Regions from separate parts of the Bacillus paramobilis genome, predicted to be linked through region 1. Evidence: riboswitches for the same ligand, from Rfam matches in the RefSeq annotation. Region 1 holds a riboswitch; the other holds the start of a gene.
The links. Region 1 has a riboswitch for cyclic di-AMP ahead of AABL52_RS23255 (SipW-dependent-type signal peptide-containing protein). Riboswitches for the same ligand answer to the same signal wherever they lie in the genome.
Positions count from the first base shown of each region.

Region 2: another riboswitch for cyclic di-AMP. It lies ahead of AABL52_RS17720 (APC family permease); the one in region 1 lies ahead of AABL52_RS23255 (SipW-dependent-type signal peptide-containing protein).

Region 1 covers NZ_CP151108.1:4,531,716-4,538,095, reverse strand. Annotated here, with positions in the region: gene thiO (glycine oxidase ThiO) at 1-896, shown strand, start outside; gene thiS (sulfur carrier protein ThiS) at 912-1,115, shown strand; gene thiG (thiazole synthase) at 1,118-1,888, shown strand; gene AABL52_RS23275 (thiazole biosynthesis adenylyltransferase ThiF) at 1,881-2,900, shown strand; gene thiD (bifunctional hydroxymethylpyrimidine kinase/phosphomethylpyrimidine kinase) at 2,907-3,728, shown strand; cyclic di-AMP (ydaO/yuaA leader) riboswitch at 3,814-3,961, shown strand; gene AABL52_RS23265 (hypothetical protein) at 4,055-4,441, shown strand; gene AABL52_RS23260 (hypothetical protein) at 4,458-4,688, shown strand; cyclic di-AMP (ydaO/yuaA leader) riboswitch at 4,950-5,095, shown strand; gene AABL52_RS23255 (SipW-dependent-type signal peptide-containing protein) at 5,191-5,295, shown strand; gene kdpF (K(+)-transporting ATPase subunit F) at 5,292-5,372, shown strand; gene kdpA (potassium-transporting ATPase subunit KdpA) at 5,392-6,380, shown strand, end outside.
Region 2 covers NZ_CP151108.1:3,471,011-3,477,390, forward strand. Annotated here, with positions in the region: gene AABL52_RS17720 (APC family permease) at 95-1,921, opposite strand; cyclic di-AMP (ydaO/yuaA leader) riboswitch at 2,066-2,212, opposite strand; gene AABL52_RS17725 (hypothetical protein) at 2,352-2,480, shown strand; gene panE (2-dehydropantoate 2-reductase) at 2,536-3,480, opposite strand; gene AABL52_RS17735 (hypothetical protein) at 3,655-5,130, shown strand; gene AABL52_RS17740 (rhodanese-related sulfurtransferase) at 5,321-6,280, opposite strand.

The DNA of each region.
Region 1 (6,380 bases):
TATTTCCACAACTTGCAGAAGTTTTACGTGAAAAAACAGGCATCGATATTGGGTATGAAGAGAAAGGCATTTATCGCATTGCTCAAAATGAAGAGGAGAAGGAAAGAATTCTTCACATTATGGATTGGCAGCAGAAAACGGGTGAAGATTCTTACTTTCTAACGGGAGGTCGTTTACGAGAGAAAGAACCATTTCTTTCTGAGTCAATTATAGGGGCTGTATATTATCCGAAAGATGGTCATGTTATTGCACCGGAGCTTACGAAAGCATTCGCACATTCTGCATCATTTTCGGGTGCTGATATATATGAACAGACAGAAGTGTTTGATATTCGTATTGAAAATAATAAAGTGAACGGGATTGTGACGAGCGAAGGTAGTATCACATGTGAAAAAGTTGTTATTGCGGGTGGTTCATGGAGCACGAAGTTACTGCGTCATTTTCACCACGAATGGGGTACATATCCAGTTAAAGGAGAAGTAGTAGCGGTAAGAAGTAGAAACCAACTTTTAAAGGCGCCTATTTTCCAAGAAAGATTTTACATTGCACCAAAGCGCGGCGGACGTTACGTAATTGGAGCAACGATGAAGCCTCATACGTTTCATAAAACTGTGCAACCGGAAAGTATTACTTCTATATTAGAGCGCGCGTATACAATATTACCAGCTTTAAAAGAAGCAGAGTGGGAAAGCACATGGGCAGGGTTAAGACCACAATCGAATCACGAAGCTCCTTATATGGGAGAGCATGAAGAGATAAAAGGTTTATATGCTTGTACTGGGCATTATCGAAACGGTATTTTATTAAGTCCTGTTTCTGGTCAGTATATGGCGGATTTAATAGAAGGAAAGCAGGAGAATCACTTGCTAGATTCATTGCTTTCTAAGACAGTTTAGAAAGGGGATGGAAGTTTGAATTTAAAAATTAATGGTAATCAAATTGAAGTGCCAGAGAGTGTAAAAACAGTAGCTGAGCTACTTACACATTTAGAGTTAGAAAACAGAATTGTTGTAGTAGAGCGTAATAAAGATATTTTACAAAAAGACGATCATACAGATACATCTGTTTTTGATGGAGACCAAATTGAGATTGTAACTTTCGTAGGAGGCGGTTGATTATGTTAAACATTGGACCATTTTCATTTCATTCTAGACTTTTATTAGGAACAGGAAAATTCCCTGATTTTGATGTGCAGCAAAAGGCAATTGATGTATCTGAGGCGGAGGTTTTAACGTTCGCAGTACGTCGTATGGATATATTTGATGCAAAGCAGCCTAATTTATTAGAGAAACTTGATGTGAAAAAATATAAGTTATTACCGAATACAGCTGGAGCAAAAAATGCTGAAGAAGCGGTTCGTATTGCAAAATTAGCAAAAGCTTCGGGGCTTTGCGACATGATCAAAGTAGAAGTTATTGGTGATGATAGAACGTTATTACCTGATCCAGTAGAAACGTTAAAGGCATCTGAAATGCTACTAGAAGAAGGATTTATCGTTCTTCCGTATACATCTGATGATGTTGTATTAGCACGTAAATTACAAGAACTAGGTGTGCATGCAATTATGCCAGGAGCATCACCAATCGGTTCAGGGCTTGGTATTGTAAATCCGTTAAATTTAAGCTTCATTATTGAACAAGCGACGGTGCCAGTTATCGTTGATGCTGGTATCGGTAGCCCAGCTGATGCGGCATTTGCGATGGAATTAGGAGCGGATGGTGTGTTGTTAAATACGGCTGTGTCGGGAGCAAAAGATCCTATTAAAATGGCACAGGCAATGAAGTTAGGCATTGAAGCAGGGCGTTTAGGGTTTGAGGCAGGTCGTATTGCACGTAAACGTTGTGCAACAGCAAGTAGTCCTTTAGAAGGAATGAGTGTAGTTGAATAATCGATATTCTCGCCAAGAATTATTTTCTCCAATTGGAGAAGAGGGGCAACGAAAGATAAGAGAAAAGCATGTGCTCATTATCGGTGCAGGTGCATTAGGTAGTGCAAGTGCAGAGATGTTTGTAAGAGCTGGTGTTGGCACAGTAACGATTGTTGACCGGGATTATGTCGATTGGAGTAATTTACAAAGGCAGCAATTGTATGCAGAGAGTGATGTAGAAAATAATCTTCCGAAGGCTGTAGCGGCAAAAAAACGTCTAGAAGAGATCAATCGTGAAGTAAGAATAGAAGCTCTCGTTCAAGATGTAACAGCTGAGGAATTAGAAGAACTCGTTACAAACGTTCATGTAATTATTGATGCAACTGATAATTTTGAAACACGTTTTATTGTAAATGATATAGCACAAAAACATTCTATTCCATGGATTTACGGAGCATGTGTAGGGAGTTACGGCCTTTCTTACACAATTCTTCCTAGTAAAACGCCATGTTTATCATGTTTACTACAATCGATTCCACTTGGCGGAGCGACATGTGATACAGCGGGCATTATATCTCCTGCTGTATCTCTCGTCGTTTCTCATCAAGTTACGGAAGCTCTTAAATTGTTAGTGGAAGATTACGAATCACTTCGAGATGGACTTGTGTCGTTTGATGTATGGAAGAATGAATATTCATGTATGAATGTGGAAAAGCTTCGTAAACACAATTGTCCTTCGTGCGGAGAGAATGCATTGTATCCGTATTTAAATAAAGAAAACACATCAAAAACAGCTGTTTTATGCGGGAGAAATACAGTTCAAATTAGACCGCCTCATAAAGAGGAAATGGATTTTGAACGATACAAAGAGCTGCTGCATGATCGTGTGAATGATTTAAATGTAAACCCATATTTATTATCATTTTCTGTGGAAGAAAAGAGATTAGTTGCTTTTAAAGATGGTCGTGTACTTGTACATGGAACGAAAGATATAAGCGAAGCAAAAACAATTTATCATCGCTATTTTGGATAGAAAAGGATGAGTGGGATGAAAGTAAATAAAGCTTTAACAATTGCAGGATCTGATAGCGGCGGCGGTGCCGGCATTCAAGCAGATTTAAAAACATTCCAAGAGCTTGGTGTGTACGGGATGACGGCTATTACGGCAATTACTGCTCAAAACACGCTTGGCGTTCAAGGGGTATATCCAGTTCCGTTAGAAGGTATTACGGAACAGTTGAATTCAATTGGTTCGGATTTAACACCAGATGCTGTGAAACTAGGAATGTTATTTAGCAGCGAAATTATTCAAATTGTAGCAGAACATATTAATAAATTTGGCTGGAATAATATTGTACTAGACCCTGTTATGATTGCTAAGGGCGGTGCATCATTATTACAACAAGAAGCAGTACAAGCATTAAAAGAATATTTATTACCAGTAGCAACAGTTGTAACACCGAATGTTCCTGAAGCAGAAGTGTTAACTGGGATGGAGATTCATAATGTTGAAGATAGTAAGGAAGCTGCGAAAGTACTGCATGAATTAGGTGCGAAATACGTGCTTATGAAGGGTGGACATGCAGAATATCAAGGTAATGAGGTAGTTGACTTACTCTTTGATGGTGAGCAGTTTATTGAATTTAGAAGTGAACGGATTCCTTCAAAGCAAACGCACGGAAGCGGGTGCACATTTGCTTCAGCGGTTACAGCAGGACTTGCGAAAGGCTACTCGATTGAAGAGGCAGTTCAAGAAGCAAAACGATTTATTAGTATAGCAATTGAAGAGCCGTTGAATATTGGAAGTGGCCATGGGCCGACGAATCATTTTGCATATAATTTGAATAAAACGCAAGCATAGGTAAGTAAAAAGTCAGTTGTATAGCTGGCTTTTTTTCTGTTTACTTTTTCCAAATACAGGAGTAATATATCAGCCAGAATACATTTTTTTGTAAACGCTGAGTCCAAATATAAGGAGCGGAGGAACCAATTTGTGCAGTGTCACTAGGGGTGAATCTTTCAATTTTGAAAGTAGGGCTACTCTCAAAGTCCGAATCCGACAGCTAACTTCGTAAGCGTCTTGAGAGAGGACGGTGCCATGATGGATACATCACTTCATCAATCTGATTAGTATAGGGGAATATCAATCTATGTTTGAGTTCTTTTATGCTAAGGAGGATGAGGTACATGGAGCTAACACTTATTTGTGTTGGAGAAGAAAGCAAGGTAAATAGTTTAAGAGATTTAGTAGCATTTCAACATGAGTTAATCATTTTTACAGCAAATGAAGAGATAGCAGCTGAAGTTAGGGATTGTGGGTTTGATTGGACGTATAGTTGTAGCAAGGAGCAGGATTTTACTAGTATTTGTGAGTGCATAAAGAAGGTAATTTTACTAGGGGATGAGCTTCCAATCGTTAGCTTCTTTACAGAACACATTCGTTTTTCTTTTCAAGCACCTATTACTGTTGTTACAAGGAATAAACGATATCCAGCAAGGCTCTATGAAATAATTGGAGCTACATTTGTCGTGTTTACGAATTGTGATAATATTTCTTTTTTATTTTTTGAATAGGGCGGAGGAAAAGAAGATGAAGGTGTTGTTACTAGGAGATATAGCGAATCGTTGGGCGGTATCAATAGATCGAGTTCAAGAATTGGTGGTGCTTGATCCTATTTTTCCAAGGCCCTATATTATATTGCCATCGAAAGACGCTTTATATTTAAAAACAGATGTTATCGAATATGAGCAGCTACATGCAGAATTGTCGCAAGTTTATATTCGCGGGAGAAATTTACGTGCTTTTTTACAAGGAGAATAAATAGTGAATGAAAAAAGAGCGAATGCTAAGTGCAACAAGCTATGCACTTTATGTCATTCGCTCTTTTTATTTCGTATTTAAAAGATCATTTCTATGAAAAAGAAAGAAAAGACGAGAAAATAGGTGAAAAAATATTAATAACACTCAATGTAAGCGTTTAAATAGATGGATATTTTCTTATTTTCAGTAATTTGCCTCTTTACAAGTTAAATATAGAGGAGTATATTTACTCTCATAAATCATTCATAAAATTTCCAAAAAAACCTAAAATCGCTGAGTTCCAGAAATGGAGCGGGGGAACCAATTTTGTGCATCGTCACTTGGGGTGAATCTTTCAGTTTTGAAAGTAGGGCTACTCTTTAGGCCCGAATCCGACAGCTAACCTCGTAAGCGTTTAGAGAGGAGGTTTACTTTGTGTTGTTCATTTCGAACACTAAGTAGAGCTTAGTGTTCTTTTTTTGACTATTTAATGGTAAATTTTTACAAAGAGAGAAGGGTAGTTATGTTAGATGTTGTAATGATCGGGATTTTTGTTGTGTTAGTCGCATCGATGGCAAGTCTTGCAAGTTGGTCAGATAAAGTTGTGAAAGAAGGGAAGCAATCATGATGATTGCCTTATCGGTTATTGTTGCAGCAATTACGGTGTACTTAGTGTATGCATTATTAAATCCAGAGAAGTTTTAATTAGGGGGAATCATTCATTATGATTTGGGTCGCAGTTGTTATTACCATGCTGTTGTTTATTCTTGTGGCAAAGCCAATGGGGATATATTTAGAGAAAGCCTTTCAAGGTAGTCAAAAGCTAGATAAAGTATTCGGGCCTTTTGAAAAACTTATTTTTAAAATTACGGGTGTAAAAGAATACAATCAAACGTGGAAACAGTACGCATTGTCATTAGTTTTATTAAATGGATTTATGATTGTTGTCGTATATTTCATTTTCAGACTACAAGGAGTATTGCCATTAAATCCAGCACACATTGAAGGAATGGAGCCTACGCTTGCTTTTAATACAGCAATTAGTTTTATGGCTGATACAAACTTACAGCATTATAGCGGTGAAAATGGTTTATCTTATTTATCACAATTAATCGGAATTACATTTTTAATGTTTGCAGCACCGGCAACGACGTTAGCACTCGTTATGGCATTTATAAGAGGGCTCGCTGGAAAAGAACTCGGTAACTTTTTCGTTGATTTTACGAGAGCACTAACGAGAGTATTTATTCCTATCGCATTTATTGCGGCGCTAGTCTTTGTCACACTCGGTGTACCACAAACGTTAGACGGTGCAGTTACGGCACAAACGATTGATGGGGCAAAGCAAAGTATATTACGCGGGCCAGTTGCATCATTTGTTTCCATTAAGGAACTTGGGAATAACGGCGGTGGATTTTTCGGAGCAAACTCTACACATCCTTTTGAAAATCCAGGACAAATGAGTAATATTTTGCAAATGATGCTTATGATGCTATTGCCAACAGCACTTCCATTTACGTACGGACGAATGATAGGGAATAAAAAACAAGGTCGTATCCTTTTCGTATCACTATTTATGGTGTTTTTACTTGGATTTATAACGATTACGACATCGGAATTACATGGAAATCCAGCGTTAAATGGAATGGGTATCGAACATGTACAAGGAAGTACAGAAGGAAAAGAAGTACGATTCGGAACTGTATTTTCTTC
Region 2 (6,380 bases), 1.1 Mb from region 1:
ATTAATATATTTTTTGGACTCATATGCAATTATGCATAGTGTATACACAAAAAGGATAGCTTCACTTTCATGAAGCTATCCTTAAAAAACCTTCTTACTTTTTCAAATGATATGGAACTGTCGTAATAACAACATTTCTTTTATAGAGTAAATACGCACGAATGAGTAAACTAGATTGATTATGGAGAATATTATGCCAACCTTTTTTCGGAATGAACTGTGGTATAACGACCGTAACTCGGTAATTTGATTCACTCGCTTTATATTGCACTGTATCAATAAACTTTGTTAGCGGTTGAAGAATACTTCTATAATGCGAATGCAATGTAACAAGTCTTACTTCAGGTTGCCACTTCTTCCATTTCTCTTCGAATTTCTTTTCCTCTTCTCTGTCAAAAGCAACATATACAGCGATAACTTGATCTGCAGAAAGAGACTTTGCATAGTTCAACGAATTTTCTACCACATGTGTCATACCAGCCACAGGAACGACAATTACATTTCCTTCAATCGGAACAATTCTCTCACAAGTTTTTAAACTTAATTGATCGCCTACTGCATCATAATGCTTCTTAATTCGGTGGAACAGGAATATGATTGCAGGTAAGAAAATAAGGATCGACCAAACTTGTGCGAATTTAGTTAAAAAGAACATACTCATTACGATAAAACTAATGACTGCTCCAATTAAATTGACCGTTAATCTCAAAGCCCATCCTTCAGGTTTTTCACGAAGCCATTTTAATACCATACCCGTTTGAGAAAGGGTAAACGGAATAAATACACCTACTGCGTATAACGGAATTAAATGTTCCGTTTGTCCTTGGAAAGCTACAATTAAAATAATCGATGCGATTCCAAGTATAATAATTCCGTTTGAGTATCCTAGTCGGTCTCCTCTAATCATAAACATTCTCGGTATAAACTTGTCTTTTGCAAGGTTGACTGCTAATAGTGGAAATGCAGAATAACCTGTATTAGCAGCAAGAATTAATATTAAAGCAGTTGTACCTTGTATGAAATAGTACATGAAATTACGTCCAAAAGTTTGTTCAGCAATTTGTGAAACAACCGTTACTTCTTTACTTGGATTAATTCCGTAATAATAAGCTAAAAAGACAATTCCTGAAAATAAAACGGCAAGTAATGCACCCATTGCAAGCAATGTTTTCGCTGCATTGTTTGGTGCAGGATCTTTAAAGTTTGGAATTGCGTTGGAGATCGCCTCAACACCTGTTAAAGCAGAGCTTCCTGAAGCAAATGCTCGTAGCAGTAAGAACAAACTAATTCCTGCAACTGGTGTTCCAATTGGCGTGTGTAATGTCGGTGAAACTTGACCAGTTATAATATTATAAATACCTACACCAATTAATATAAATAGTGCTAGAACAAATAAATAAACAGGATATGCTAAAACGGAAGCCGATTCCGTTACCCCTCTTAAATTTAAAATAGTAATAAATATAACAAATATAATCGCAATGATTACATTATGTGCATGTAAACTAGGAAAAGCTGATGTAAGCGCATCTGTACCTGCTGATACACTTACTGCAACAGTTAAAATATAATCGACTAATAAAGACCCTCCAGCTATTAACCCCGGATTCATCCCTAAATTTTCTTTTGATACAACATACGCTCCTCCGCCATGCGGATAAGCGAAAATAATTTGTCGATAAGATAAAATAAGAGCAGTTAATAACACTAATACCCCAACAGCTATCGGAATGGAATACCAATAAGCTATTGCCCCAAGACCTGCTAATGCAATTAAAATTTGCTCCGGTCCGTATGCAACCGATGACAATGCGTCAGAAGATAATATGGCTAACGCCTTCGTTTTATTAAGCTTTTGCTCTCCTAACTCAGTTGATTTTAACGGCCTTCCAATTAAAAACTTTTTGATAGATGAAACCACTGCTGTCCACTCTCCAATAATTTTGTACGAACTTTTCTGCTAGTTACAGCCGATAAACGATTTCTTCAGAAAACAAAAAATGTCTACAAGCCATAACGAAATAGACTTGTAGACATTATATTTTTTGTCGCACAAGCTCCACCTTCCTTCTCAATATAACGCTTACGAGGTTAGCTGTCGGATTCGGGCCTATGAGTAGCCCTACCTTTTTCAAGGATTCACCCCATTGGATTAAGAACTAATCCATAAGAACGGGTCCCCCGTACCATGCGGTTTCAGCGATTTAGAAAATTGAAACTGTGGATTATAATACTCCTTTATTTTCAAAATGTAAACAAAAATTTTTAAAAAGAAAAAATTTAAATGATTGCGCATAATCCGCCGGTAAATATACATAATGAATACTAAAAAATTGATAAAGGAGACCCATATGTCTAAAGAAAAGAAGCCTATTTTTTCCGATTCCTATTTAGATGCATTAGCAAATGAAATTAATCAATTATACGGTAAACGTGAACAGGAAATAGATTTGACAGATAGAACGAAAAGAAATAAATAAGTTGTCATAAAAAAAGAAAGCAATACACTTATATATTGCTTTCTTTTTTATTTTTTCATACATCCAATTCTATTGCTGATTTATTAAGGTGCATTTCTTCATACACTTTCAAATTTTGATATACTGCCCCTAATAATGGTGCTTCTATAGAAAACTGTTCTGCTACATCTAGTAAGTATCCTTGTAAATGCTTCCCTTCAATGGACGAACCTTTTTCCATATCACGCTGCATCGATGACTTCATATCATACGAAATTTTATCAATCGTTTTCATATGTTCTTGGGCAATACTATCCTTTACCGGAGCTCCTAATGCCCTCATGATTTGTACAGATTCCTCAAATAAATTTCGGATGAAATCACGTCCACCTTCACTCTCACGAATTGGACCGATTGGCGCACGCATTAATGTTGTCACACCTGACATTACAGTAATAAATAAATATTTATGCCACATATCTTGCGTAATGTTTTCACTTAAAACAAAACTAGATTTCGTACCTGCAAATGCTTTAGAAATATGCTTTATCCTCTCTGAATCTTGAAGCTTCATTTCTCCAAAGACAAGTCTGTTGGCAGCACTCGTTTGTACAATTTCTCCTTGATCGTTTAACGTCGTCTCGATAAAACATAAACCGCCAATTACTTTTTCTTCGCCGAATTCCTTTTGTAATAGTAATACATGAGCGATACCATTTAACAATGGAATAATGACAGTATTTTCACCTACAAACGGCTTCAAATCTTGAATTGCCTCGTTTAAGTGATACGCTTTTGTTGAAAATAAAATGACATCAAATGGAGCAGTTCGGTCTTCCTTCGTTATTAATTTCGGTTGGAAGGAAAAATCCCCATTCACACTACGAATAACAAGTCCCGTTTCCTCTAATTGCTGTTTTCTTTTACTGCGGACAAGAAACGTAACATCTTCTCCTTTTTCGACTAATCGCCCTCCAAAAAAGCCTCCGACGCCACCAGCTCCTAATACTAAAATACGCATACAACATCCCCCTTTTCAAAATACAGTTTTATAACATTTCGTATACATAACATTATACATGTCCCCTACTAAATAAGCTGAATTTTCATTCTTAATCAAGTATAAAACAGTGGTTATTTTCAAATAAATTTGGGCATGTTGTTTTTATAGCATATATGAAAGGAAACAATGTAAATGGAGGCAATACAAACAATCGAGGAAAAAGATGTAACAACAGCTATATTTCAATTCATATTCCCGTTTTCTTTTAAAACTGGATATGAACAAAATATGTTCCCTTTCTTACAGAAAAATGATTTTCGCCCTTTTCGACTCGATCATCTTGAAAATGAAAATACATACTACGGAAAGTTTCAAGTTTCACATCAAAATATGGAAGCATACTATCTTTCATTTACCAATAAAATACTATTCCCTCACTCAGAGCATCAAAAAGGATTGCAACGCTATTCTAAAGACCTGAACTTAACTGGACACTTAACAACAAATCTTATTTCCGTTCCCTTCAAGATTCATTCTATTGACGTAACACTTTGTCCTTATGAGCTTGGCTTCTTAACAATTCGGACAGAAGTAGAAACCGCTCCAACCATGACATTATCAAAAGCAATCGAATTCGCCGCCCGCTTCCGAGTACTTGAAACTAAAAATGATACAAACGAGACTATTTGTATTGAATGTAATGGAAAACAATATTCACAAGTGGAAAAACTTATATTCGGTGATTTATTTCATGGTGTAACAGACTTCTTTGAGAAAAAGAGATTGCGGAGTTCTTACTTTCAAACATTCCCCTTCTTTGAGGATCAACGAATGTATGTACAAACTTTATTATCCATAAACAAAAAGTCCGACCTTCATGTAATCGATGTATACCGAGCTTCCAGTCTTTCCGGATTAACAGACGATGGCAAGCCCTATATTAGCGCAAATAATCTTCCTTATATTCAAGATTATTTAATAAAACATTCTTATCAAAGGTGGGCTCCTAATCGCTACTTTGTTATGGAAGAACACATTTTCACATGTATAACAAACGAGGGTGAACACGAATTTGCTAAACTTGCTAGTCAAATGTACGGGGAGTTTTATTACGCCTTGTTATTAAATCTATTTCATAAAGTTGTTTTATTAAAAATGGCAAACGCTTATGCCGAGTTAAATATTGAACAAGATACAAATGAAATAGAAAAATTAATTTATTCAATCAATTCATTTACAGCGAATTACTTTTCTTTAGAGCTAGTATCCCAATCACAGAGTGAAGATATTTTCTTCCGCTTAAGAAATCTATTTAACATTGAAGTACTATACTCAAATGCAAAACAAAATCTTGATAGTTTATTTAAATATCAAGAAAATGTCGCTTCTAAAAAAGATAGCCTTTTACTATTAATTTTAACGCTCTACTCTGTAGTAGGCCAAATGTTAGGATTTACAATGATTGACCTTTTAAGAAACACCGATTCAAACAAAATATCGTCACCACTGGAATTTTTCGCACTTTTAATAGCAATTAGCGGTATCGTCATTTCACTCATTTTAGGTGCGCAAAGTTTATACCAATGGAGCCTACAACATAAACGAAGAAAAGCATGGGTAAAACAAACTGTTCTTTCTGCTGTGAAAGAGAAAGATGATAAGAAGTAACGAAGACTATTTTCAAATTTCAAATACGTGGCAGGATTCAGTAAATGAAATTATTATGAGCGATTTTCCGATTATATCGGCGCAACTCAAAATATATCGACTTACCGACAAAAATTAACAAAAGAAAAACTACATAGAAAAAGTACTCCAAATTAAAACTTGGAGTACTTTTTTATTACACTAATTCAGCTTACTTCCCTGCTTCAATTTTCTCTAATGCAGCAGCTACTTGCTCTTCCGTTAATTCATGTTGTATTACGTAGCGGTTACGTGAGCTTACACGACATTCATGAGAACATGCACGTAAATATTTCGCTTCGTTTTCTTCAGAACATAAAATCTTCTTATTACATTCTGGATTTGAACAGTTTACATAGCGCTCACAAGGTTCACCTGAGAAGTGGTCTTTACCAACGATAACATGTTCTTTTTGGTTTACTGGTACAGCGATACGCTCATCGAATACGTAACATTGTCCGTCCCAAAGCTCACCTTGTACTTCTGGGTCTTTTCCGTAAGTTACAATACCGCCGTGAAGCTGACTTACATCCTCATAACCTTCACGAACTAACCAACCAGAAAACTTCTCACAACGAATTCCGCCTGTGCAATACGTTAAAATCTTTTTACCTTCAAGTGTTTCTTTGTTTTCTCTGATCCAATCTGGTAATTCACGGAATGATTCAATATCTGGTTTGATCGCACCTTTAAAGTGTCCTAAATCAAACTCATAATCATTTCGTGCATCAATAATAACTGTATCTTCTTGTTTCATTGCCTCATAAAAATCTTTTGGCTCTAAATACTTCCCAGTTATTTCGTGTGGGTTAATGTCATCTTCTAGACGAAGTGTAACTAACTCTGGACGAGGACGTACGTGCATTTTCTTGAATGCATGCCCTTCTTCTTCATCTATTTTAAATACGATACCGTCAAAACGTGGATCGTTGTTCATTGCTTCCATGTATTTCTCTGTTTGCTCTACAGTACCAGAACAAGTTCCGTTAATTCCTTCTTTTGCTACAAGAATTCTACCTTTTAATTCAAGTGAATTACAAAATGCTAAATGCTCTGCCGCGAATTCTTCTGGGTTTTCAATTGTTGTGTACATGTAATATAGTAATACTCTATATGGTTTTGTAGTTGCCAATGTATTTCTACCACCTATCTAATTTTTAAAATCATGTATAAGTTAACGTTCATATCAAAACATATATAATAAGAAAATGAATCCATTTTCTACTCTTTAT